3 regions of the Bacillus sp. LQ16 genome follow, and region 3 is predicted to be linked to each of the others. Evidence: riboswitches for the same ligand, from Rfam matches in the RefSeq annotation. Region 3 holds a riboswitch; each other region holds the start of a gene.
What was found. A riboswitch is a leader RNA that binds a small molecule or an ion and turns the genes downstream of it on or off. The one in region 3 is predicted to bind S-adenosylmethionine.
Positions count from the first base shown of each region.

Region 1: it holds a riboswitch for S-adenosylmethionine, as region 3 does, so the genes downstream of both, AC3EMB_RS07570 (Na+/H+ antiporter NhaC family protein) here and AC3EMB_RS15520 (M20 family metallopeptidase) in region 3, are expected to answer to the same signal.
Region 2: it holds a riboswitch for S-adenosylmethionine, as region 3 does, so the genes downstream of both, AC3EMB_RS15970 (hypothetical protein) here and AC3EMB_RS15520 (M20 family metallopeptidase) in region 3, are expected to answer to the same signal.

Region 1 covers NZ_CM173491.1:1,487,841-1,495,814, reverse strand. Annotated here, with positions in the region: gene AC3EMB_RS07600 (DUF3922 domain-containing protein) at 1-312, opposite strand, end outside; gene AC3EMB_RS07595 (response regulator) at 394-1,026, opposite strand; gene AC3EMB_RS07590 (sensor histidine kinase) at 1,023-2,078, opposite strand; gene liaF (cell wall-active antibiotics response protein LiaF) at 2,078-2,818, opposite strand; gene AC3EMB_RS07580 (PspA/IM30 family protein) at 2,925-3,587, opposite strand; gene AC3EMB_RS07575 (lmo0954 family membrane protein) at 3,635-3,991, opposite strand; gene AC3EMB_RS07570 (Na+/H+ antiporter NhaC family protein) at 4,174-5,490, opposite strand; SAM riboswitch class I at 5,585-5,690, opposite strand; gene AC3EMB_RS07565 (ribonuclease FAU-1 family protein) at 5,811-6,329, opposite strand; gene gltP (glutamate/aspartate:proton symporter GltP) at 6,398-7,672, opposite strand.
Region 2 covers NZ_CM173491.1:3,184,386-3,192,359, reverse strand. Annotated here, with positions in the region: gene AC3EMB_RS15995 (energy-coupling factor transporter transmembrane component T) at 1-286, shown strand, start outside; gene AC3EMB_RS15990 (ABC transporter ATP-binding protein) at 259-1,920, shown strand; gene AC3EMB_RS15985 (ECF transporter S component) at 1,893-2,594, shown strand; gene AC3EMB_RS15980 (YwiC-like family protein) at 2,778-3,500, shown strand; gene AC3EMB_RS15975 (hypothetical protein) at 3,533-3,724, opposite strand; SAM riboswitch class I at 3,847-3,945, shown strand; gene AC3EMB_RS15970 (hypothetical protein) at 3,986-4,303, shown strand; gene AC3EMB_RS15965 (SWIM zinc finger family protein) at 4,564-4,953, shown strand; gene AC3EMB_RS15960 (NAD(P)H-dependent oxidoreductase) at 4,977-5,552, shown strand; gene AC3EMB_RS15955 (group-specific protein) at 5,549-5,914, shown strand; gene AC3EMB_RS15950 (short-chain fatty acid transporter) at 5,943-7,289, opposite strand; gene AC3EMB_RS15945 (serine hydrolase domain-containing protein) at 7,797-7,974, opposite strand, start outside.
Region 3 covers NZ_CM173491.1:3,084,633-3,092,606, forward strand. Annotated here, with positions in the region: gene AC3EMB_RS15510 (SDR family oxidoreductase) at 1-191, opposite strand, end outside; gene AC3EMB_RS15515 (Lrp/AsnC family transcriptional regulator) at 361-801, shown strand; gene AC3EMB_RS15520 (M20 family metallopeptidase) at 968-2,173, opposite strand; SAM riboswitch class I at 2,262-2,363, opposite strand; gene AC3EMB_RS15525 (AAA domain-containing protein) at 2,440-4,749, opposite strand; gene AC3EMB_RS15530 (VOC family protein) at 4,861-5,253, shown strand; gene AC3EMB_RS15535 (hypothetical protein) at 5,976-6,308, shown strand; partial or broken gene AC3EMB_RS15540 (histidine phosphatase family protein) at 6,443-6,601, opposite strand; partial or broken gene AC3EMB_RS15545 (hypothetical protein) at 7,099-7,286, opposite strand; gene AC3EMB_RS15550 (hypothetical protein) at 7,386-7,517, shown strand.

The DNA.
Region 1 (7,974 bases), 1.6 Mb from region 3:
ACTGCTTATTTTATAAGCTTTCGTATAATATTCAATATTTGTATCAACTGTTTCTACCTTGACAACATCATAGCGCTCTTCTTGCTTTACTAAAAATAAATAGTATTCCTCTGTTGCCTCAATAATCGCAATTTTATCTGTTTCAACATTATATTGTTCACAAAGTGCTTGTAATGCGTTCACATACTCCCCTAATTTTTTAGACTTATCCATTCCGAATATAGTTTGAACTAACATATACATTCTCCCCTTTATATGTACTGTTAACACCTTAATGATAACGCTTACATTATTTATCGTCAATAAAAACATTCGATGGTTTTAACGCCAAATCTATATTGTAGCGAGCCAATAATCAGCGAGGAATTCCCCGCCAATTAAAGCTTCACTTTATCACTTCGTTAATTGATGCCTAAATGCATAAATAACTGCCTGAGTACGATCACTTACATTCAATTTATTTAATATGTTACTCACATGTGTCTTTACCGTTTTCAGTGCAATAAATAACTCGTCCGCAATCTCTTGATTACTTTTTCCCTCTGCAATTAATAACAAAATCTCAAACTCTCTTTCCGTTAAGTCATCATGCAAAGGTTGCTCTTTCTTTTGACGCATACGGGACATCATTTTCCCGGTAACTTTCGGCTCTAATACTGTTTCTCCATCATAAGTAGCTCGTACAGCATCGGCAATATCACTTGCTCTTGATGTTTTTAATAAGTAACTGGTCGCACCAGCCTCAATAACAGGGTACAATTTTTCGTCATCTAAAAAGCTTGTTACAACTACAATTTTTGCTTCTGGCCATTCTTGAATAATAGCACGTGTTGCTTCGACGCCATCCATCTCATCCATAACAAGGTCCATTAAAATAATATCCGGTCTTAATTGCAATGCTAATTCTGATCCTTTTCGTCCATTCTCAGCTTCCCCTACTACTTCAATATCTGGCTGTGTAGATAAATATGCCGATACACCCATACGAACCATTTCATGATCATCGACAAGCAATACTTTTATCATACTTCTCCCCCTCTCTCAATCATAATCGGTACTTTTACTTCTATTTGTGTACCTTTGGCCGGGAAACTAAGCACCTTGAGTGTCCCACCAATTTCATGAACACGCTCTTGCATCGATCTTAGGCCATATGAACCTGCCTTATTAACGCCTACTTCAAACCCAACGCCGTCATCAATAATTTTTAAAATCGCATATTGATCAATTTTTCGAAGGCGCACTTCTGTTTTCTTTGCCTTCGCGTGTCGCAACGTGTTTGATAACGCTTCTTGCACAATACGGAATAAATGATCTTCTACACCTTTTTTTAATTCTATTGGCTCAATAAGCCATTCAATTTTCATATGTTGTTTTCGCGATAATTCCGTTAATAATTCCTCTATACCTTCTGTCAGTTTCTTACCTTCCAATTGTACAGGACGTAAATGAAGGAGCAATGCTCTCATTTCTGATTGAGCATTTACAACCATATTTTCAACAAGTTGTAATTGTTTTTTTGTCACATCTGGAAATTCAGTTATTTGTTCATTAATCGCTGACATCATCATCGACATTGCGAAAAGCTGCTGACTTACTGAATCATGCAACTCCCTTGCTAAACGATGCCTTTCTTGAGAAATCGCTTCTTGTCTCATCTCTTCATTCCAATGAGCTCGTTCATTCGTTACTTTTTGAAAGAGTCCAGCTTGCTCCTCTAATCGACGAGCCAAAACGATTACTTTTCGTTCCACTTCATGAAATTCATCATCTGCAGTAAACGAAACATCGCTCGGAAAATTCCCTCGCTCTACTTCAAATAGAAACGTATTTAATCCTTGTATACGCTGCTCTATATAGTAACCGATTGCATATCCTACAATTCCCCCGATAAGTAAACTTGTAGTCATAATAAACAAGCCAATTGGAACAGAAGCGATGGATTCCTTCCATAATAAATCATACACTTGTTGCTCGCTTTTCCATACATATACAATTGTACAAATGAGTGCGATACTAACTGAGGACAACATAGAATAACGAATATACATCCACGAAATATTTTTTTGTTTCTTCATTATACTTTCCTCACTTCCGTGTCGCCTACGACAAGCGAAGAAATAATTTTAATACGACGAGGAGCCTCTTTATACTGCTCTGTTCTAAATGTAACATTGCGGTTAAACCCTGTCTCTTCATGACCTGGCAAGAGCACACGTCCGACAATAACAGAATGATTTAAAGAAAGTTCAATATCATATGGCACATATAAACGAATATTACCAACGACACCCCGAATAACAATTACCGTTTCCCCTTCTGGAATCATAGCAGTAGTTAAATCTATTTCCACATCACAAGCACCGTATTGAACATTAATATCCTCAAGTTCATAAATATGATCCATCATTCGTACATTGCCTACAAACATATTTTTCAAATATGGTTCTGTACGATATATTTGCTTCTCTTCGTCTATAATCCCTTTTTCTTTAATTTCAACCTTCATCGCTTTTTGCTGATGCCCTTGTTGAATCAATTGATAACCAATTAAAGCTAAACAAGCAAATACGACAAGAACAAATGCTGCTGATGAAAATAAGAAGAATAAAAATACGATACCACCAACAAATAAAAATACATTTCCCCGTACATAACGATTCTTTTTACGATAATGCCTTCCAAACATAAGCATAATAAATGCAAAAATGAGACCACCTGGTTCAAAATGTCCAAGTATCATATCAAGAAAAAGACCGAATCCAAATATGATGAGGAGCATCCCCATTAATTGTGTCTTTGAAAAATGTTTCTTCATTTCAGCTCCCCCCTTCTTGTCACATATACATAGAAGAAAAGGCATTGCTTTCCAACACCTTTTCTCCTATCACTATATCATAAGCCTGTTTTATAATATACTACTATTATTTTGTTAACTCTTTCGTTAACGATACATCATTCTTTTCTTTCATTTCACGCTCAAGTTTTGCAATTTTCATATCAAATGTGTCACGCTCATGTTCTTCATTCATACGAGTTTCTAAGTCACGAATGTGATCTTCAATTTCTTCAAATCGTAAGAACGGATTATTTTCATCCATTTTATGCATCGCAGTATTCATACGACGATTTGCATGTGCCATATTTTCACGTGCCATTAGTTCCATACGCTTTGCGTGCATTTCTTTTAATTTATTTTTCATTTCAGAAAGACGACGCTCTAACTCATCAATTTGCTCTACAACACCTGCATACATTTCTTCTAATCGAGTTACTTGCCCTTCATAATAAGCTACCTCTTCTAACGCACGTTCGTGCAATTGTAATTCGCCTGCTTCTTGAGCAATGATAGCTTGCTTTGATCTTTTGTTAACGAAATAACGTGCTTGCTCAAGCTCACGAGCAAAGTTAGATTTTAATGTTTTATGACGTTCAATTAACTTCTCAATTTTTGTTATTTCACGCTCACTATCACGTAAATATTGGTTTAACATCGCAATTGGATTTTTTCTTTCCTTCTCATCTAACACGTTATGAAAATCAGCTAAAATTGCATCGCGTACACGTCCGAATAAAGATTGTTTCATTATAAATCTTCCTCTCTTCTACTTTATTTATAATTTGATTTATTGTTTTAGTTTTTCATTAATTTGTTCCACTCATCTTCAAAGTTGCTATATGGTTTAGAACTTTCTGGAGCAGATTCAACAACTACATCTTTTTCTTTTTTCCACTCGCGGTATCCGTAGTATAAAACCACTAAAGCAGCGATACCGATTAATGCTGGTGAATGAGAAAGCGCAATGGATAAACCGATTAAACCAACAATACCCCAAGCTAACTTTCCAAAAAATGACTTAGCTCGCACAAATGATTTATAGCTCCAATATACAACTCCTGCTCCGATTGCGAATCCTACAATACCAGCAAGACTACCAAGAGCAATTAAAGCCAAAATACCGGCTGCGATAAACGCTAGAAATTGTTTCATCTTGTGCTTGCCTCCCTTCGATTTGATACTCTTATCTTAACTATTTTTTCATCTTTCCATAACGAGCTTAAGAACCGTTTTTAACTCAGACTTAAGACCGAGTCATATTCAGCCCTTTACGCAAAAAAACGTGCAGAGTTTATTCTCTGCACGTTTTTTTAATTACTAACATTCATATTAAATTAAGCTGTTTTATGATACTCTTTTTTCTCAGCTACTTTCGAAAATCTTGGAAATCCAATTAAAATAGAAACAATCCCACATACTCCAACTAAGATTGGATAAAATGCATATGGCAATAATTCAACCGGAGATAACGCTGCAAATCCTGCTGCCGTTAACATTTGGGCACCGTACGGAATTAATCCTTGTACACAACATGAGAAAAGATCTAATACACTCGCTGATTTACGAGGGTCTATTTCATATTGATCTGCAATATTTTTTGCAAGCGGGCCTGTAAAGATAATCGAAATCGTATTATTCGCTGTACACATATTCGTCATACTTACTAAACCAGCAATACCAAATTCTGCACCTTTTTTCGAACGAATATTACGTGTTAATACATTCATTAAATATTGAATACCACCATTATATTGGATTAATTCAACCATACCGCCAATTAATATAGCAAGTAATACTAACTCCATCATACCGCCCATTCCAGTCGTTACACTTTTAAAGAAACTTTCTAACGTGTAACTTCCATCTATAAGACCGATAACACCAGATAATACAGTTCCACCAGTTAATACAATAAGTACATTCCAGCCAAGTAGCGCTGTAATAAGTACTCCTGCGTACGGTAAAATCTTTATCCAATCAAAGCTATGTGCTTTAATTTGCGTGTCACTTCCTGAAGTAACTATTACTAATAATACAATTGTAATAATAGCCGCTGGTAACACAATTAAAAAATTCGTTTTAAACTTATCTTTCATTTCTGTTCCTTGTGAACGAACAGCTGCGATTGTTGTATCTGAAATAAATGATAAATTATCACCAAACATCGCTCCCCCAACAACAGTAGCCATTGCAAGCGCAATTGAGATATCAGTTTGACCACTAATACCTACAGCAATCGGCGCTAATGCTGCAATTGTTCCCATTGAAGTTCCCATTGCTAATGAAATAAATGCACCAATAACAAAGATTCCAGCTACGATAAATCCTGGCGGTAAAATAGTTAACGCTAAATTAACAGTTGAGTCTACTCCGCCCATTCCTTTAGCCGTTTCAGAAAATGCACCTGCAAGCACAAAAATTAATACCATAATCATAATATCCGGATTTCCTGCACCTTTAGCGAACCGCTCGACTTTCACATTAAAACTTTCTTTACGATTCATCACTAAAGCGACTCCTACAGCAATTGAAATTGCTACAAGTATCGGCAATTTATAGAAATCACCTGTAATAATTCCAGAACCAATAAATAGCGCCAAAAATATCCCAAGTGGTAATAAAGCTAAACCATTTCCTCTCGTTTCTTTCAAAGTACCATCTCTCCCTAGTTTCAACCTTTTTCTAATGAATAACAAAAGACCTCTTCCGATGAGAAGAGGTCTTATACATCTATAAGAAACGCTCTTCTCATCTTTCAAGCACATGCTTGCTGGATTTGGCACAGCACTCTGAAATCGAGTCCGCTGCCGAGGCATCGTAGGGCCAGTCCCTCCGCCTCTCTTTATAAGAAGGTTTCATATTTATTTTTTAATAATAATTTCTTCCCTAACTTTACTCGCTTACAAAACAAAAGTCAATTATTTTTTGTATAGATTTTTTTGGTAATTATACAAAAATTTGAATACAATAATCATTTTAACTTTTCGATTTCTTCTTCCAATATTGAAATCCAATAAAATTCACTATTTTTTATTGCTGCTAATATCCATTTCGTAGTGTACCAAGCTAACTCATACTCTTCCTTCGTGACATCGCCACTTTTATAAGCATCCTCTAGCTCCTCTTCATCTAATACATACACCTTACCGCTAGGTAATAATACTACATCTAAATATAAATCATCAAAATACGGTAAACCACGATCGTCTATTTCATATTCTTTCGTCACATCAATATAATATTGCACTAAATTGTGCCTATCATCTAACATAGCTGTAATCGCAAAGTTCTTTCCATTAATGAAATATTGAACCCACGTATACCCATCACTTGCAATACAAATTTCTTTACCATCATATTCTTTACAACTAGGCTCTCTCACCTTTTTTATATCCAGTATTCCGAGCATTCCCTCTTCCACTTGCTTAAGCCTATAACTCTTTTCTATTAGTCTTTTCCACGAAGAACCGTCACCATATTTACGTTTCATTATGTATACTCCTCTTCTATATACAGAAAAGCTCCCACATATTATGTGAGAGCTTGTTCATATTATAATTAAGCAGCTTGACCCTTTTCAGAAATCTCTTTTAAATAAGCTTGTCCTTTTTCAGCGTCATATTGACCTTCCCACTTAGACATAACTACAGCTGCTAAAGAGTTTCCTACAACGTTAACTGCTGTACGAGCCATATCTAAAATACGGTCAATACCAGCAATGAACGCTAAACCTTCAGGTGGAATACCTACTGTACCAAGTGTCGCTAATAATACAACGAATGATACGCCCGGTACACCTGCGATACCTTTTGATGTAACCATTAATACAAGTAATAATGTAATTTGTTGTGTAATAGATAAATCAATACCGTACATTTGCGCCAAGAAAATAGCCGCAATTGCTTGATATAAAGTTGATCCATCTAAGTTAAATGAATAACCTGTCGGAATAACGAAAGATGTAATTGCTTTCGGACAACCGAATTTCTCCATTTTCTCCATGATTTTTGGTAAAACTGTTTCTGAGCTTGCTGTAGAATACGCTAAGATCAGCTCGTCTTTTAAAATCTTAAAGAATTGGAAAATGTTAATTCCAAATATTTTCGCTGTAAGTCCTAAGACAACTACGACGAAGAAGATCATTGCCCCATATACGACAATTAGCAATTTCCCTAATGGAATTAATGAAGCAAGACCAAATGTAGAAACTGTAACACCAATTAGTGCAAACACACCAAATGGTGCAAATTTCATAACTTGGTTTGTTACATAAAACATTGCGTCAGCTACACCTTGGAAAAATTGAAGAACTGGTCTTCCTCTTTCACCAATTGCTGCTACACCTAAACCAAATAGTACAGAGAAGAAGATAATAGCAAGCATATCTCCGTCAGCCAATGACTTCATAATGTTTGTTGGAACAATATTTACAAACGTATCTGCAAATGAATGACTTTGTACTTGCTCTGTCGTATGTGTATATTTCGAAATATCTGTCTTTGTTAACTGCTCCATATTTACGCCTTTTCCTGGTTGGAAAATATTCGCTATTAATAGACCAACAATAATTGCAATTGTTGTAATAATTTCAAAGTAAATAATTGTTTTTCCGCCTAGTCGACCTAGTTTTTTAACATCGCCAACACCAGCAACCCCAACAACAATACTTGCTACAACAATCGGTACAACGATCATTTTAATTAATCGGATGAAAATATCACCAATTGGTTGTAAGTACTTCACAACAGCTGGATTATCAAAGAAAATCGCCCCAACCGCAATACCAAGCGCAAGCCCTATTAATATTTGCCATGCAAGTCCTATTCTTTTCATATTTGTTGTAACCCCCTCTTCGATGTGTCACTCTATCTCTCATTCTATCTCTATAAAACTAAGAAATTAAGAGTATTACATATTATTCGACAATTCACTACATTTTGTCCCTGTTAAAAATCATAAATCAAAATTTAAAATCTGACAACAAAATAACTTTGCCCGAATGCAAATAATTTTCTTGACAAAAAATAAACCCATGTTAGAAAACCTCACATGAGAACGATTCCTTACTAGTGTTTTATTAGCTTTCTAAGTACTATTTCACCCCATAAAAACTATTACTTTCCTCCTGTATTTTA
Region 2 (7,974 bases), 100 kb from region 3:
AGATTCTATGCAAGCTCGTGGATTTGGTGTAACGAAACGTACGACATATATTCGCTATAGAATGGAAAAACGAGATTGGTATACGCTCAGTTATTTAAGTATTCTATTTATAATTGCTATCATATGTAGTACGTATGGCGGAGGAAAGTTAATCATTTATCCGAAAGTCGAATCTATTTTATTTCAGCAATACGATGGGATGATGTTTATCGTATTTACGATGTTTATTAGTTTACCAATTATAATGGAAGGAAGGGAATGGTTATGGTGGCGCATGCAGAAATAAACAATTTATCATTTGTATATACTGATGAAAACGAAAAAGCGTTACAGCATATTTCTCTTTCTGTTCAAAAAGGAGAGTTTATTGCACTTGCCGGCGGATCAGGATCCGGGAAGACGACTTTATTAAAACATTTTAAAAAAGAATTACTTCCAATTGGTAAGCGTACTGGGGATACATATTATGATGGTACTTTATTAGAAAATGTACCTGATTTGTTATCTGCTCAAGAAATTGGTATGGTATTTCAAAATCCAGAAAATCAACTCGTAATGGATACAGTTATTCAAGAATTAGCATTTTCTTTAGAAAATATTGGGTTACCATCACATATTATTCAAAAACGAATAGCAGAGCTTATTAGCTTTTTAGGATTTCAAGATTTATTGCATCAATCTGTTCACACGTTATCTGGTGGGCAAAAGCAACTTGTTAATTTAGCTGCGGTATTAGTTATGCAGCCAAAGTTATTATTATTAGATGAACCGACAGCACAATTAGATCCAATTGCTGCAAAAGAGTTTTTAGGATTATTAAAACGGATTAATGAAGAACTTGGAATTACGATTATTTTAAGTGAACATCGTTTAGATGAAGTTATCCCGCTTGCAACACGCGTTGTTTGTATGGATAATGGCTGTATTATGTATGATGGTAGTCCTAAAACTGTTATTACGAATATGTGGGGAGTAGAAACATTCCGTCCATTTATTCCGCAAATTCCAAGGCTATTTTTAGAGTGGAATGTGAGAGATATTCCGTTTACGGTGCGAGAGGCGCAAATGAAAATGAATAATTTTTCAGCGATATCATATGTAAATGAGCCAATAGCACAAAGTGAAAAGCAAGAGGTAATTTTAAGCGCAGAGCATATTTCATTCCAGTACGAAAAAAATAGTCCGCTTATTTTACGTGATTTATCAGTTTCGATTGAAAAAGGAAAATGGGTAGCGCTCGTTGGGAAGAACGGTACAGGTAAGTCTACACTGTTAACAATTTTAGCAGGATTACAAAAAGCGAGAAGAGGGAAAGTAAAGTGGAACGGGAAAGTGATACATAAAATTGATTCGAAAGAACGGTTTAAAAGTATTGGGTATGTATCGCAGTATCCATATTATCATTTTACATTTGATACAGTGTGGGATGAGGTGTATGAACGTGCACGTGAATTATATGGAGAACAAGGAAAAGAAATAGCAGAAGATACGCTAAAACAGTTTTGGTTGTATTCGCTTAAAGAACGCCATCCGCATGATTGTAGCGGAGGAGAGCAACAACTTCTTGCATTATGTACAACGTTATTATCAAAGCCAACGTTATTATTACTTGATGAACCGACAAAGGGATTAGATCCATGGAAGAAAGAAAGAGTAGGAGAACTATTTAGGAAGCTGCAAAAAGAAGGAACAACAATTGTAATGGCAACGCATGACATTGAGTTCGCTGCGAAATACGTTGATCAATGTATGATGTTATTTGATGGGACAGTCATTATGAATGATGCACCGAAAGAATTTTTTAGCGGCAACTTCTTTTATACAACATCTATCAATCGATTCATTCGAAAAGAATTGCCATATGCATTAACGTGGGAGGATGTGTACGAAGCGTGTCCAAACGATATGTTGCATTCATAATATGTATTTTTGCAGTAATAATAGGCACATTACTCTTTACTACACTTATTATGGACGGTTATTACATGTTAAGTAGTTTGTTTTTATTAGTTGTTATTATGTTACCTTTCTATATCCGTTTTGAAAGAAAGGCGTTTGTTTCACGTGAAATTGTTCTCGTTGCTGTATTAGCAGCAATTGCAGCAGTTAGCCGCGTACCATTTTCTATTTTACCGAGTGTACAACCAACTTCTTTTGTTATTATCGTTTCTGCAATTGTGTTTGGAAGTGAAGCGGGTTTTATGATCGGTGCAACAGCAGCGATTGTGTCTAACATCTTTTTAGGGCAAGGTCCGTGGACGCCGTGGCAAATGTTTTCATGGGGTATGATTGGTTTTATAGCTGGATTATTGCGTAATACATTTTTAATGAAAAAGCTATGGGGAAGACTCCTGTACGGATTGTTTGTTGGATTTTTATTTGGCTGGATTATGAATTTCTGGGGACTTCTCGGTTTTATACGAGAGGCAACGTGGGAAACAGTCATTTCGTATTACATCGCAAGTTTTTATTTCGATTTGAGCCATGCAATTTCGAATGTTGTCTTCTTACTATTATTTAGTACTTCTTGGATTACGATTCTCACAAGATTTAAAAAGAAATACGGTATATTAGATAAGCATAACATAGCATAGAAAAGCATACTCATATAAGGTAGGGTCGCGACTTACATATTCGTTTGCCTCTTTCATGCTTCTTACATATTGTAAGGAGCATTTTTTATTGTCAAAAAATAGTCCAATATATATCCGTTACTATATAAAATTATTCGTATAATAATAGGTGAGAACTATTTTCAAAAGGGAGGTGTATAGTTAATGAAGTTAGTTATTCCGAAGCAACATGGTGCATGGGCGATGCTTGCTATACCATTTCTATTAAGTGTCATACTTGGAAAACCTACTATATATCACATTCCATTGTTTATAGCTTGGTTCTTTATCTATTTAGCTACGTATCCATTCCTTATGCACATAAAACAAAAACGAAAAAAAGAGTATTTACATGCTTCAATTGTATATTTTATTATTGCGTTCGTATTTGGGATGATTTCTCTATTATATGAATGGCGCATTCTTTTATTCGTAATAGTCATGATTCCACTATTTATAGTAAATATGCATTATGCTCGTCAAAAAAATGAAAGGGCACTATTAAATGATATTTGTGCGATCATTGTGTTTTGTGTTGGTGGGTTAATTAGTTATTATTTTTCAATGAAACAAATCGATCATACAGCATTATTCATTGCACTTATTTCATTCTTATACTTTTTAGGTAGTACGTTTTATGTGAAAACGATGATACGTGAGAAAAATAATCCGAAGTATCGTTTTATATCTTGGGGTTATCATATTCTATTAACAATCATTGTATTTGCAATTAATCCGTGGTGCTCCCTTATTTTTATACCAAGTGTCATTCGAGCCATTATATTGTATGGCAAAAAAATTTCTATTATAAAAGTAGGGATTTTAGAAATTGTGAATTCTGTATATTTTTTAATCATAACGGCAATAATTATGAAGTATGCCATTTGAAAAAACTTCCCACCTTATGATGGGAAGTTTTTTCAATCTTGTTCTAAAATGTGAACGGTGTAATCGCAGCGTTGAATAGCTTGTTCGATCGCATAAAGGGATTGCTCAATACGAGCGCGATTAAAATCTTTTTCAACAGTCTGTAATGCTTCTTCTAAACAATGTTTTGCTTCTTGTAATGATTGAAAAGAATCTTGTACATATCCGCGAGCATTTTGATGCATTTCATAATCCTCCTTGCATATTCATATATGTATAGTATGAACAGTAAAGAAGAAAATATTATTTGTTATATTTGTTTGACAATTAAAATGAAATTACGTATAGTAAGAATTAAGTGAATATTTTCTTATCCAGAGAGGTGGAGGGACTGGCCCGATGAAACCCAGCAACCGCGATGCAGGTGCTAATTCCAGCAGAACATATTTGTTCTGGGAGATAAGACGAAGATATATACGTAACTTCTTCTTATCGGAGAGGTTTTTTTGTTGCAAAAAAACCGATTACGAAAATTTATATTAAGAAGAAAGGGGTTGCGCATTGCTGTGACACTCGAAAAATACGTAAAACTGCGTAGTACAGTTTATGAATATATGATAGAGCAAGATAAGCCAATATCATTGTTAGATATTCAAGAACATATCGTTTCGCATCATGAAGGAAAATTCACGAAAAAGATGTTACATCAATTTTATTTATCAAGACTATTAGATGAACTGAAACTGGATGGGAAAATTACATTAGCTGATGAATATCTCTATACTGAAAAAGGGGTATTTTATAAGGCGAGAAAAGGGAGCTAAGCTCTCTTTTTTTTAAAATAACGGAGTATGTAGAGTAAAAGACTGCTTAAGCAGCCTGATACAGGGAATGGTGTTGAGTGTGTAGTGTCAAAAATTGAATGTGCCTGAAAGAGGCAATTCGTATCGGCTGCAAATGAAAAGAGACACCTTCGCCGAATAGGTGTCAGTCGTTTTGCAAAATAGACTTGCTATTTAACAGTTCTTAGAATAACATGCAGGGGTTTGGAAGTCAAAAGGGAATTAAAGGAAGGGGTACAATTATGTACGCTTACTTATTAAAAGATATAACGAAATGGATCCCAAAGTACGTTGTAGATAAGGGATATGAATATTATGAAGATGGACATGTAGAAGATGTTGAAATACAAGATAACAAAGTGTTTGCTTTCGTTACTGGAAATGCAGGGAATTATGAAGTAGTTATTGATCTCGAAGATTTTTCAAAAAGTAGTTGCGAATGTCCGTATGAAAATTATTGTAAACATATGGCGGCAGTTGTTTATGATATTCAAGGTGCTGGTGAGAGTGCAGTTAAAGAGAAACTGAAAGATTTAGAAAAAGAAGAGTTACTTACTGTATTAAATCGACTGTTGCAAAGTTCGAAAAACATGCAAATTGTAGAGAAGATGTTAAAGAAGGGGAAACTTTAACTTATAGAGGGAGTTGTTATGTAGTGAACGTACTAATTGTATACGCTCATCCTAGTCCTTCAAGTTTTAATGCGGCGATTTTAAATCATGTGCAAAAAGGACTACAGGAAACAAATCATTCAGTTACCGTACTTGATTTATACAAAGAACAATTTGATCCAGTCCTCGTATTTAATGAAGAGAAGAAAAGACGTGATTTAGTAAATGAAGAAGAAACAGCTCGATACAGAACGTTAGTAGAAGAAGCAGATACAATTCTATTCATCTATCCAATATGGTGGTGGGGGATGCCAGCTATTTTAAAAGGTTTTATTGACCGTATTTTCGTAGCTGAATTTGCTTATAAATATGAAGGGGCTCTGCCGAAAGGATTATTGCAAGGGAAAAAAGCGTGGGTTATTAATACGTTAGACTCGCCTCTATGGTACGTCGCATTGTTATATCGATCAGCAGATTGGATTATGATGAAGAGAGGTGTTTTACGTTTTTGTGGCATTCGTGATATAAAACGGTCAGTGTTTCAATCTGTGAAAACGAGTAAAGTATCAAAGCGCGAAAAATGGTTATTACAAATAGAAGAAAAGGCTCGTACATTATGAATGAAGTCGATCGTATTATAAACTGTTGTCAGTATGATAACGAACTTTTTCGAAAGTATATTACGTGTTTACTTCAATTGAAAAAATGCAGCGATACATTTCAACAAATTCAAATAGAGTTAAGAAATGATTATTTAATAAGAGGAATTTGTGAAAGAGAAGTAGATGAGGTAGTAAGGGGAAGTAAAGAATATGAAACATATTTTCTTCCTAAAGCGTTACAGTGGAATTTTTTGAGGGAACATCCATACTTGATTGGAAAAATTTGCGAAGATTTTTTTGCATTTGAGTCATTACATCTTACGGAGTTAGAGTGGGAGAAGATTATAAATCGCGTGGGAAATAAGTCATTTATTATGTAAAAAAGCTAGTATAAAACTAGCTTTTCGTTTAAATAAATAAGAAGCATAGACTAATGATAAAACCTGCATATAGTAAGTTCACAACGCAAAATCCCATAATGTCACGAGCACCTAAACCAGCTATCGCTAATGCTGGTAATGCCCAGAAAGGTTGAATTAAATTCGTCCAAGCATCGCCCCACGCAATGGCCATTGCAGTTTTTGCAGCAGGTACACCAAGTTCAGCGCCAGCTGGAATCATAATTGGTGCTTGCACGGCCCATTGACCGCCACCAGATGGAACGAAAATATTAACGATACCAGCACTTAAAAAAGTAAAGAGCGGGAAAGTTGATTCGTTTGAAATGCTAATAAAGAAATTAGAAATAGCTCCTCCAAGTGAAAGTCCTTCACTATTTGCTCCAATCATCATGCCCATAATTCCTGCGTAAAACGGAAATTGAAGTAAAATGCCAGAGGCACTTTTCGTAGAGTCTGAAAAAGCGCGAATATACTGAATCGGAGTGCGGTGGAAAATAAGTCCAGCAATTAATAACATAAAAATCACGATATCGAGAGTAAGATTAAATCCTTTCGTATAAAAGTAATTGAAAATATAAATGAGACCTAACAATCCAACGCAAAGTGTAATAATGATGCTATTTTCCATTTTTTCAGCGAATGTATTTTTTTCTACTTCTTGAGCAGCAGCTTCTTCATGGAACACGCTAGGATCTACAGTTATCGTATGTTTTTCATCTGGATGCATCGCTTTATTAATGAGAGGCATCGTAACGAGAAAAATAATAACTGGAACGAGAGCGTATGGTGAGAATAACGTTTCTGTTATCGGAATTGCCTCTTTAATACTTCCAGCAGTCGTTTTAATTAACGTTTCACCGCCTGTTGCTAACGTAAGAGGGATAGAGGCAGAAAGACCGGCATGCCAAATGAGAAATCCAGAGTAAGAAGAGGCAATTGCTAGTCTATAATCTAATCCGTCCAGTTGCCTTGCCACTTCTTTTGCGTATAAAACAGATACAACAATTCCAAAGCCCCAGTTTATGTATGCACCAAGTAAACTTACAATGGAAATGGCAATAATACCTTGTCCATTCGTTTTCGGTAGTCTGGCAGCTTTCGTTAATCCTTTTTTAATAAGAGGAGCATTTGCTAAAGCAGATCCAGTCACGAGTACAAGTGCCATTTGCATAGAAAAGGCGAGGAGTCCCCAAATTCCATTACCCCAGTGATTAATCATTTCTACAGGTGTTTGGTGAGTCGCAAACATACCAAAGCAGATAACGAAAACAGTTAGTAAACATGATAAAATAAACGGTTCTGGCAAGAAGCGTTGCACTAAGGCGACGCAACCATTTGTAAAGGAACGAAACAAAATAGATCAACCTCCTTATGTATATGTATTACAATTATTCGAGGTTATTTGGGAGATAACCTTCAATATAAAGAAAATTCAGATATTTATAAGAGTGGTAATTTATTGATAGATTGATATAGAGCCTCGTATCAGATTCTGCTTTTAATATACTAGAAGAAAAACGGTTGTAAATGGGGTAGCACTTATAGGGATAGTATAGAGAAAGGTTACTAGCTGGCTTCAAAGCAACTGTTGCAAACTGGTCAAAAAATAAAGTTCATCATCCCGGAAGAAACTCTATTTTCATCAATAGAAGAAATTTTCGACGAATATGAACAGACAATCTTTGTAAGGGAAGTGTTTTAACGAATTCTCCAAAAGGTGTGGATGTATTAGTTAAACACTTAATTAAACATGTAAACTGCTTATATAAATTTTGATAGGTGTGTTTGAAGCAGTTGTTCTTTCAGTATCTTCTAATATATAGGATTATAAATAAAATATCCCAACAAGAAGAAGCTTCCACTACTGTGGAAGCTTCTCTAAATGATGTGAAATATCAATATACATATTTGAGTAAACTGAATGTATTTCATTACTTGGCGTAGCGTTAGAAGAGAAGTGGACAATTACCATATTTGCTTTCGGATCGATGTAAAGTGTTTGTCCGTAACTACCTAACACTTCAAAAGCACCCTGTTCA
Region 3 (7,974 bases):
TCAGCTTCAATTAAGAACGCTTTTCCTCCATTAGATTCAATCTCACTAATCGTTTCATCTGCAGCTGTTTTATTTCGGCCGTAGTGAATCGCAACTAATGCACCGTCGTTTGCCAATCTCATCGCAATCGCACGACCAATTCCGCGACTCGCCCCTGTTACTAACGCTACTTTTCCATCAAGATTCTTCATTTTTTCCATCCTTCCTAAATTTCTGTTTGATAAAAATCTATACTTATATTTTCATGCAAACACCAATCATTTTAAATATAGATTTATAGGTAATTTAGCCCGTTCACTTATGATATTATAGTTATAATTCGTAATTTACTTTAGAAAACAAAAATAAGGAGGCTACACAATGCAAAACGCCGTAAAACTGGATGAAATCGATCATAAAATTATGAACTTGTTGTATGAAAATGCGAGAATTTCTGTTTCAGAAATAGGACGAATTATATCCATGACGCAACCTGCTGTAAAAGAACGTATTAACAAGCTTGAAGATCAAGGAGTTATAGCGGCTTATCGAACGAAATTTGAGCCTGCAAAAATTAATAAAAACATTCAAGCATTCATCATGTTTAAAACGAGCCAATGCTCTGATTTTATCCAGTATTGTAATGCAGCTCCTGAAGTAACAGATTTATTTCGAATTAGTGGGGAATTTAATTATATGATGAAGGTCATGAGCGATTCGATGGATTCCCTCGCTGCATTTTTAGACTCCTTAATGCAATTTGGCTTGTCATCTCCTTTAATAGTATTAAAGAGTGAATTTGAGGAGAAATTGTCGTTTTGATAAAGGGATACGTATTATCCTCACTAACAGTAAAAGTTTCTCTTTCTTGAGAAAAACCAACAAAATCAATGACTAGTAAACAAAAAAGAACATTGATATTTCAATGTTCTTTTTGTATCTCTACTTATTAATTAGATTACTCTTTGAAAAGAGCACTTTAATCCCCTTACCCTTGATTCCTCTGCGCCTCTCTAAACTCCTCCTTCACCTTCTCTAACAACCCTTCTTCCGTAATTAATCGATACGCCGTATTTGCTAATGCTTTTGCCGATGTAATTAATGCTTTATCTCCAAGTTCTGAACGTGCTGCTTCTCTAAATTCATTCGTATGTGCAATTAAATCATCTGGTCCGATTTTAATGTACGGATGAATTGTCGGTACGACTTGACTTACGTTTCCTGCGTCGGTTGAACCGATCCCTACTCTTTCTTTACGATTTACATCTTCACCTAATAGTTCTAGTTCTTCCGCTACGATATCGTTATATGTTTTTGTTACGAGTAATTCATCGATTTCATTTTGGAATTGATGAATTTTTACTTTTGTACCTGTTGCTAACGCTGCTCCCTCAGCAATGTTTTTTACTTTTTCTGTTACTTCTGCACATCTTTTTCGCGTTGCTGCGCGGATGAAGAATCTTGCTGCGGCATAGTCAGGAATAATATTAGGTGCTTTTCCTCCCTCTGTAATGACGCCATGAATTCTCACGTCTGACGGAAGTTGTTGGCGAAGTGCATTAATACCGTTATAAAGCTGAATAACCGCATCTAATGCGTTAATCCCTTCTTCTGGCGAAGCTGCAGCATGAGCTGTTTTTCCGTAAAAATGAAAATCAAGTGGATCGACTGCTAGTGAAGGACTCGTTGTCGCTGTTTTTCCGCTCGGATGAATCATAAGCGCCGCATCAATATCTTTAAATAAACCTGCCTTTACATAACTTGATTTCGCGCTACCATTTGGCCCGCCTTCTTCTGCTGGCGTACCAAACACAACAACTTCCCCGCCAATTTCTTCAAGCGTTTCTGATAATGCAATTGCTGCTGCAACACTAATTGTGCCGATTAAATTGTGACCACACGCATGGCCTAGTCCTGGTAAAGCGTCGTACTCCGCTAAAAATGCGATTGCTGGTCCTTGTTTTCCAGAGCTTTTTCGCGCGATAAATCCCGTTTCATGTCCAGCTATATTGTGCTGCAACTGAAATCCTGCACTGCCTAGCAATAAACTTAACGTTCTAGATGCATAAAACTCTTGGTTACCAATCTCTGGATTCGCATGAATATCATGACTTGTTTCTATGTACTTTTCCTTATTTCTTTCGATACTCTCTTCAATTGTTTTTCTTTGTGACGTTACTCCTGTCGCTCCCATTGTTCTTCCTCCTTTTATTTTCACATAAAAAAGCCTCTTTCTAAAAGATAGAAAGAGGCTTCTGTATATACAGTCAAAATGAGCTTCTTTCTTATCTTTCAAGTTACCTTGCTGGAATTGGCACAGTATTCATAACGAATCCGCTGCCGAGGTATCATAGGGCCAGTCCCTCCACCTCTCGTGATAAGAATTTTCATAAAATTATATTAAATTATTTTTTATTCTAAGTTCATTCTAAGTAAAAGTCAAGGAATTCCTATCCGAATTTACCGAATATCTAAAAATCCTTTTAATACACCAATTGTTTCTGGTGCTTGCAGTCTTGCACATACGTACGGAAATTCCGCACTACCTTCAAACATCATTTGAGATGTAAGCGGTGCGCCTGCCCAGAAGATTTCATCATCAATTACGATAAACGGGAATGCTTTATTTTGTCTTTGTAACTTTACATTTTTCAGTGGAACTGGTCCATCACTATAAACTGTTATCTGTGCATTTGTACGCATTAACGCTTGCCATACTCGCTTATCCACTTGTTTTGTACTTGGAAGTGAAATAATAATTTTTCGTTTTGCGGCTAGAATATCTTTTAATAGCCCTTTCGGCTCTTCAAGATTCATTTCCATAAACCAGCGTAAACGTTTCGAAATTTTCCGTTCCCACAATTGTCTTGATGTCGTGCGATCATACACATCTCCATGACGTTCTATATGAGCTGTTAATTGCGATAACGCTTGTTTTCTAGAAAGATTTTTACGCATATAATGGCAATCTGATAATTGAATGAACTTCCCTCTCGCCCTTGTCACTGCTACATTGACGAGGCGATGGTTTTTGTGATCAAAGAATAATACGCCAGGTCGTTCCTGCGGATAACTGTCAACTGTATCAAAGATCATCATATCTCTTTCAGAACCTTGGAACTTATGAACTGTCGCCGCTAAAACTGGTATGTTTTGATATTTCGTTCTCTGCAACATTTCTCTAATACACGTCGATAAAAAGCGTGACTGCGCCCTGTAAGGTGTCACAACACCAATAGACTGAACACCGTCTAACAATCCGATTAACATCATTTGCATCGCTACTAAACCAGACATAATGTTAAAACGTGAACCAGAAGCAGCATCTTTTAACGAAAAAGCTCCCATTTGGCTCGTATCAAATAAAACACTCGCTTCATTTGCGAACGGCTGCAATTGCGCAAGTTCTTTACGCTCTGAAACAGACGGATGATCGTATACTCTATTTTTATAAATAAATGAGTTTGTAAACTTCGATATATCCGCATGCATACGTCTTTGTTCCTGCAACATAAATAGGTTCGGATGCGCTTCTGATTTATTTACAGAATCAACAATCCCAGCGTGGTAAAACATATCTTCCCCAAGCCATTTGCGAACGAGTTCATGGTTTGCCATCGCAATTGGAGGTAATTGTAAAAAGTCGCCACAAACAACGATACGTTTTCCAAGTGAAGCAGCTAATGCGATTTGCGGAACGAACGCCATACTCACTTCATCTACGACAACTAAATCGAATGTACGCTCATAAATAAGTGAATCAATGGCACATTTCGATAAAGTTGCACCAATTACTTTCGCATTTTCAATATACTCTTTTTCTACTTCTTTAATTTTAGCCTTTTGCTTTCGAAGATCACTTTCAATCTCTTGTATACGCTTCTTATCAGCAGATGTTGCTTTATACGATAAGATTTTTTCACGAAGATCTTGGCGTGTCTCTTCTAAGTAGAGTCTTTCCTCACCCCATGATCCGTTCGTCGTTTCAACTAACTTAGATGCAAGTAACGTTTCATGATTTCGTATATGTTCATGCTGACTATAACCGTAACGAACAATTTCGCCAGGCGTCCATTTCTTTTTCTTTTCAATTTGCTTCGTTACTTCACTCATTAATACGTCTACTGCCGCGTTACTATGAGCTAACACAAGTACCGATTTTCCTTTTTGATAATGAGCCGAAATAATACGTGATAAATTGTAAGACTTCCCTGTTCCCGGCGGTCCCCATACGTACGTTGTCGGATTATAAAACGAACGATATGCCAGTTCATTTTTTGGATTTTTCATCTTCTCAATATGTTTCGGACTGCTCGTCCCATCAACAAGACGCTTTATACGATTACGTTTCAGCTTATCTTTACGTGCTTCTTTCAATCGCTCTTGCAGTTGCTCTAAAAGTTGCCACGGTTCACTGTATAAAACCGCTTCTCTTATTTCACCTTGTATATAATCATTTAATTTCAGTTCTATTTCTAATCCATGTACAGATAATACTTCTCCTGTCGCTTCCTCACCATCGAACTCAATTCGAATTGGTGAACCTTCAGGTAAGCTTACTTCCGAAATAAGCTGAAATATATACACTGTATTCTCATAATCTGTATATAAAAAACGACCGTTCATGATAGAAATTTTACTACCACCTATCGTTTTCCAATGTTTAATTTCATATGCTAATGCATAATGCCACTCTTTCATCGTTTCTGATAATGAAGGAGTTTGAGTAGTTGTATTCATCGTATAATCTCCTTCCTTCTCCCCAAACATACTTTCTCACTATACCATACAACACGCTAAAATTTGTAAGGTTTTTATCTTGCTTATTTTCTTAATTTTCAATAATATATTGTATATAATTTTCAGAAAGAAGGAATCTACATGCCAGTTAGAAGAATTGAACACGTAGGACTTATGGTTGCAAACTTAGAAGCATCTATCTCATTTTATGAAGAAGTAGTCGGCTTACAGCTCCTTAAACGTATGGGGCACCCGAATCCAGATTTAAAACTCGCTTTTTTAGGTGTGGAAGAATCGAAAGAAACGATACTCGAACTCATTGAAGGCTACAATTCTTCCTTGCCAGCAGAAGGAAAAGTACATCACATTTGCTTTAAGGTAGATTCATTAGAGGATGAAATTGAAAGAATACTAAAACACGGCGTAACCTTTTTACTAGGAGAAGAAATCGAAACATTACCAGATGGAACACGTTACATATTCTTCGCTGGTCCTGATGGGGAGTGGATTGAGTTTTTTGAGACGGAGAGATAAAGGGAAACTTTAGTCAGCCCACAATAAACGGGATAATAACTTTATGATCCACATAAGGAGTAGAAACTGATGAAGACAGTTTTTATTATCGTTTTTTGGTACTTATACTATTGATGTCATGGGGGTATTTTGCAATTCAAAAATGCTGTTTACTTATAGCAGTATCTTTTACGAATGCAAAAATAGCCAAAATACGCAAGCAGTTCCGCATAAAAACTTGCATATTTGAGGCTGTTTAATTGTACTCCTTATTTTGTTAAAGTTACCCGTCAATTCAATTCCAAAGACCTCAGCTGACAATTAACTCAAGTACCGATTTCGGATGACCCTCATGTGATGAAGTTCGTGTTCTGTATCCGCTACACTATCTGTAGCAAAAGTTGCTATCTCATTTTCTTCAACACTTGACAAAGTAACACCTTCTTTTCAAATTCAAAGAAAAGTTTTTATTTTTCAGCATAAAGCATTATAACTCAACTGTTTTCATACAAAATTTTATGAAAAAAAGAAAAGCGAGGATCCCTCATATCCCCGCTATACCAATGATGTATAAAATCCTATATAAGAGATACATAGACAAAAAACAAGAACCCCTGTACATACAAGGATTCTATGAAATTATTTGCTACCGATAATGGGGCGTTGTGTTAACTATATACGAATATCATATTCATCCAAAATTGCCCTTATTGATGGTACAATTAAAGTCTTGGAGGGGGATTATGGGAATTTTTTTATATTTTGCATTTTATTTTGGAGTACTGTTTCTTATAATTGTTACTGCATTAGTTTTATTTATTATGGCTGCATTACCAAAAATCTGGAGTAAAAATCTATCATTCGTAATGATCGGTTTAGGGATAAATATACTTACTATTCCGTTGTCTTTTTTTATAGGTGGGATGGCAACAGATTCTCCTGATAGTACTAGGTTAGATTTTTGGAAAGGATTTTTCTTTATTCAAAAAATACCGCTCTTTTTACTGAGCTTTTTATTATTTTTAACTGTGGTGTTGTGGTTTATTCGTAAGAACAAGAAAAAAGTAAACATATAGAATTTCAAAACGACTTCCAATAACAAGAATTATGTAAATAAGCTGTCCATGTGGACAGCTTATTGTTTTTTTGCTTAGCGTGCAAAATTCGAGTCTTGTTGGCGGTACCCCATCGCTATCAAGCTAAGCTCATACAACATCAAAGTCATTACAGCTCCATGAGTGCCTAATACTATTTTCTGTCCTCGATAGGTGTTTAATAATTCTTTTAAGACTTTTGTCGCACGTTTCTGACAGTCGACATTAGACTCTCCTCACGTTAAAGCAAATTCGGGGTCTAAGTTTGGGTTTTTACTTCCAAAAATATCTTAGCGTATAAGGGGATAGGAGACGATTCCCGGTATTAGGTTAGGGGCCACTCTGGGATGTGATTACAAATAAAAAAGAACTTTATTCAAGTCCCTTTAATCTACGATAAAGATCGACCTAACTTACACATGTAATTTGTCATATTTGTTTAAAAATCAAATATATATTCTCTACACTCCCCAGTTATCAGTAGGTCATGTATTTAAAAATCTAAAAAGGTCCTTTTAGATTTTCTGAAGAGACTTTTTACTTCAATAAAGTATAATAAAAGCCGTAGGAGTTTAATGCCTACAACTTTGTAAAAGGATCTTGATTCACTATAAAATATCCTCTATAGATTTATTCTTAAAATTTACTTTTAACTTGATGTTAATGTGACGTAACCTTAAATATTTAGAAATTTAAAAAGCCCCCTAATATTGTTAAAGGGGCTTTACTCATACGAATGATAATTTTTATAAATAATTGCTAAATAGTGAATTTACATAAATGCTTTTAGAAGCTCTTGAACTAATGGGATTGCTCCACCTATAAATTTTAAAACTGCCATTGCGATTTCCATATTATTTCCTCCTCTTTTGTTAGTACTGGGATGTGATTAAACTTTATACCCTTATTATAGTAAACGCTTACATTTGTAACAATACATTTCTGTATGCAATATTGCATATTTATACATTTTGACAATATTTAACCTCTATTAGTCATTCTTTAATGGTACCATAACGAAGTGAGAGTCTTTAAGGGTTCTCCTTAATAGGAGGAAATATGGAAAAAGTTCAAGGTATTTACAGTAATATAAAATTTAAAAGTTGGTTTAAACAAGTATTAGCTGTAGGAGGAATATTAGGATTCTGCTACTTGGTGTTATATGGTTTTTGTTTTTTAGTTGATATGTAAATATTATACAACGATACTAGTGGAGTCTTGCCTACAGAGGTAAGACTCTTTTATTGTACTTGAGATGAACAAACTACATACAATAGCTTTCAGGTTCTTCAGATTTCTCTGTATGGTTCTTTGTTCCTCTATGTTCTAGACCCACTATTTCCTATCATTGAATATAAATGAACTTCCATTTATATTGAAAATACAATTTTATTGATAAAAAATGTCTTTTTACTAGATACATATTAAAAAGAAAAGTATAAGTTGTATTCCATTTCGGTACAATCTTTTTATCTTTGAAAAGGACTTAAATCTTATTAATAGATTTGAGTCTTTTTTGTATACATCAATCTCTATATAACCATATAAATATAATATATTAAAAATAATTTAAATGCAAGAATACTTGTAGAGGAACCGCCAGCACTTCGAAAAAAACAAGCTAAGCCAAAAAATACAATAGGCTGCC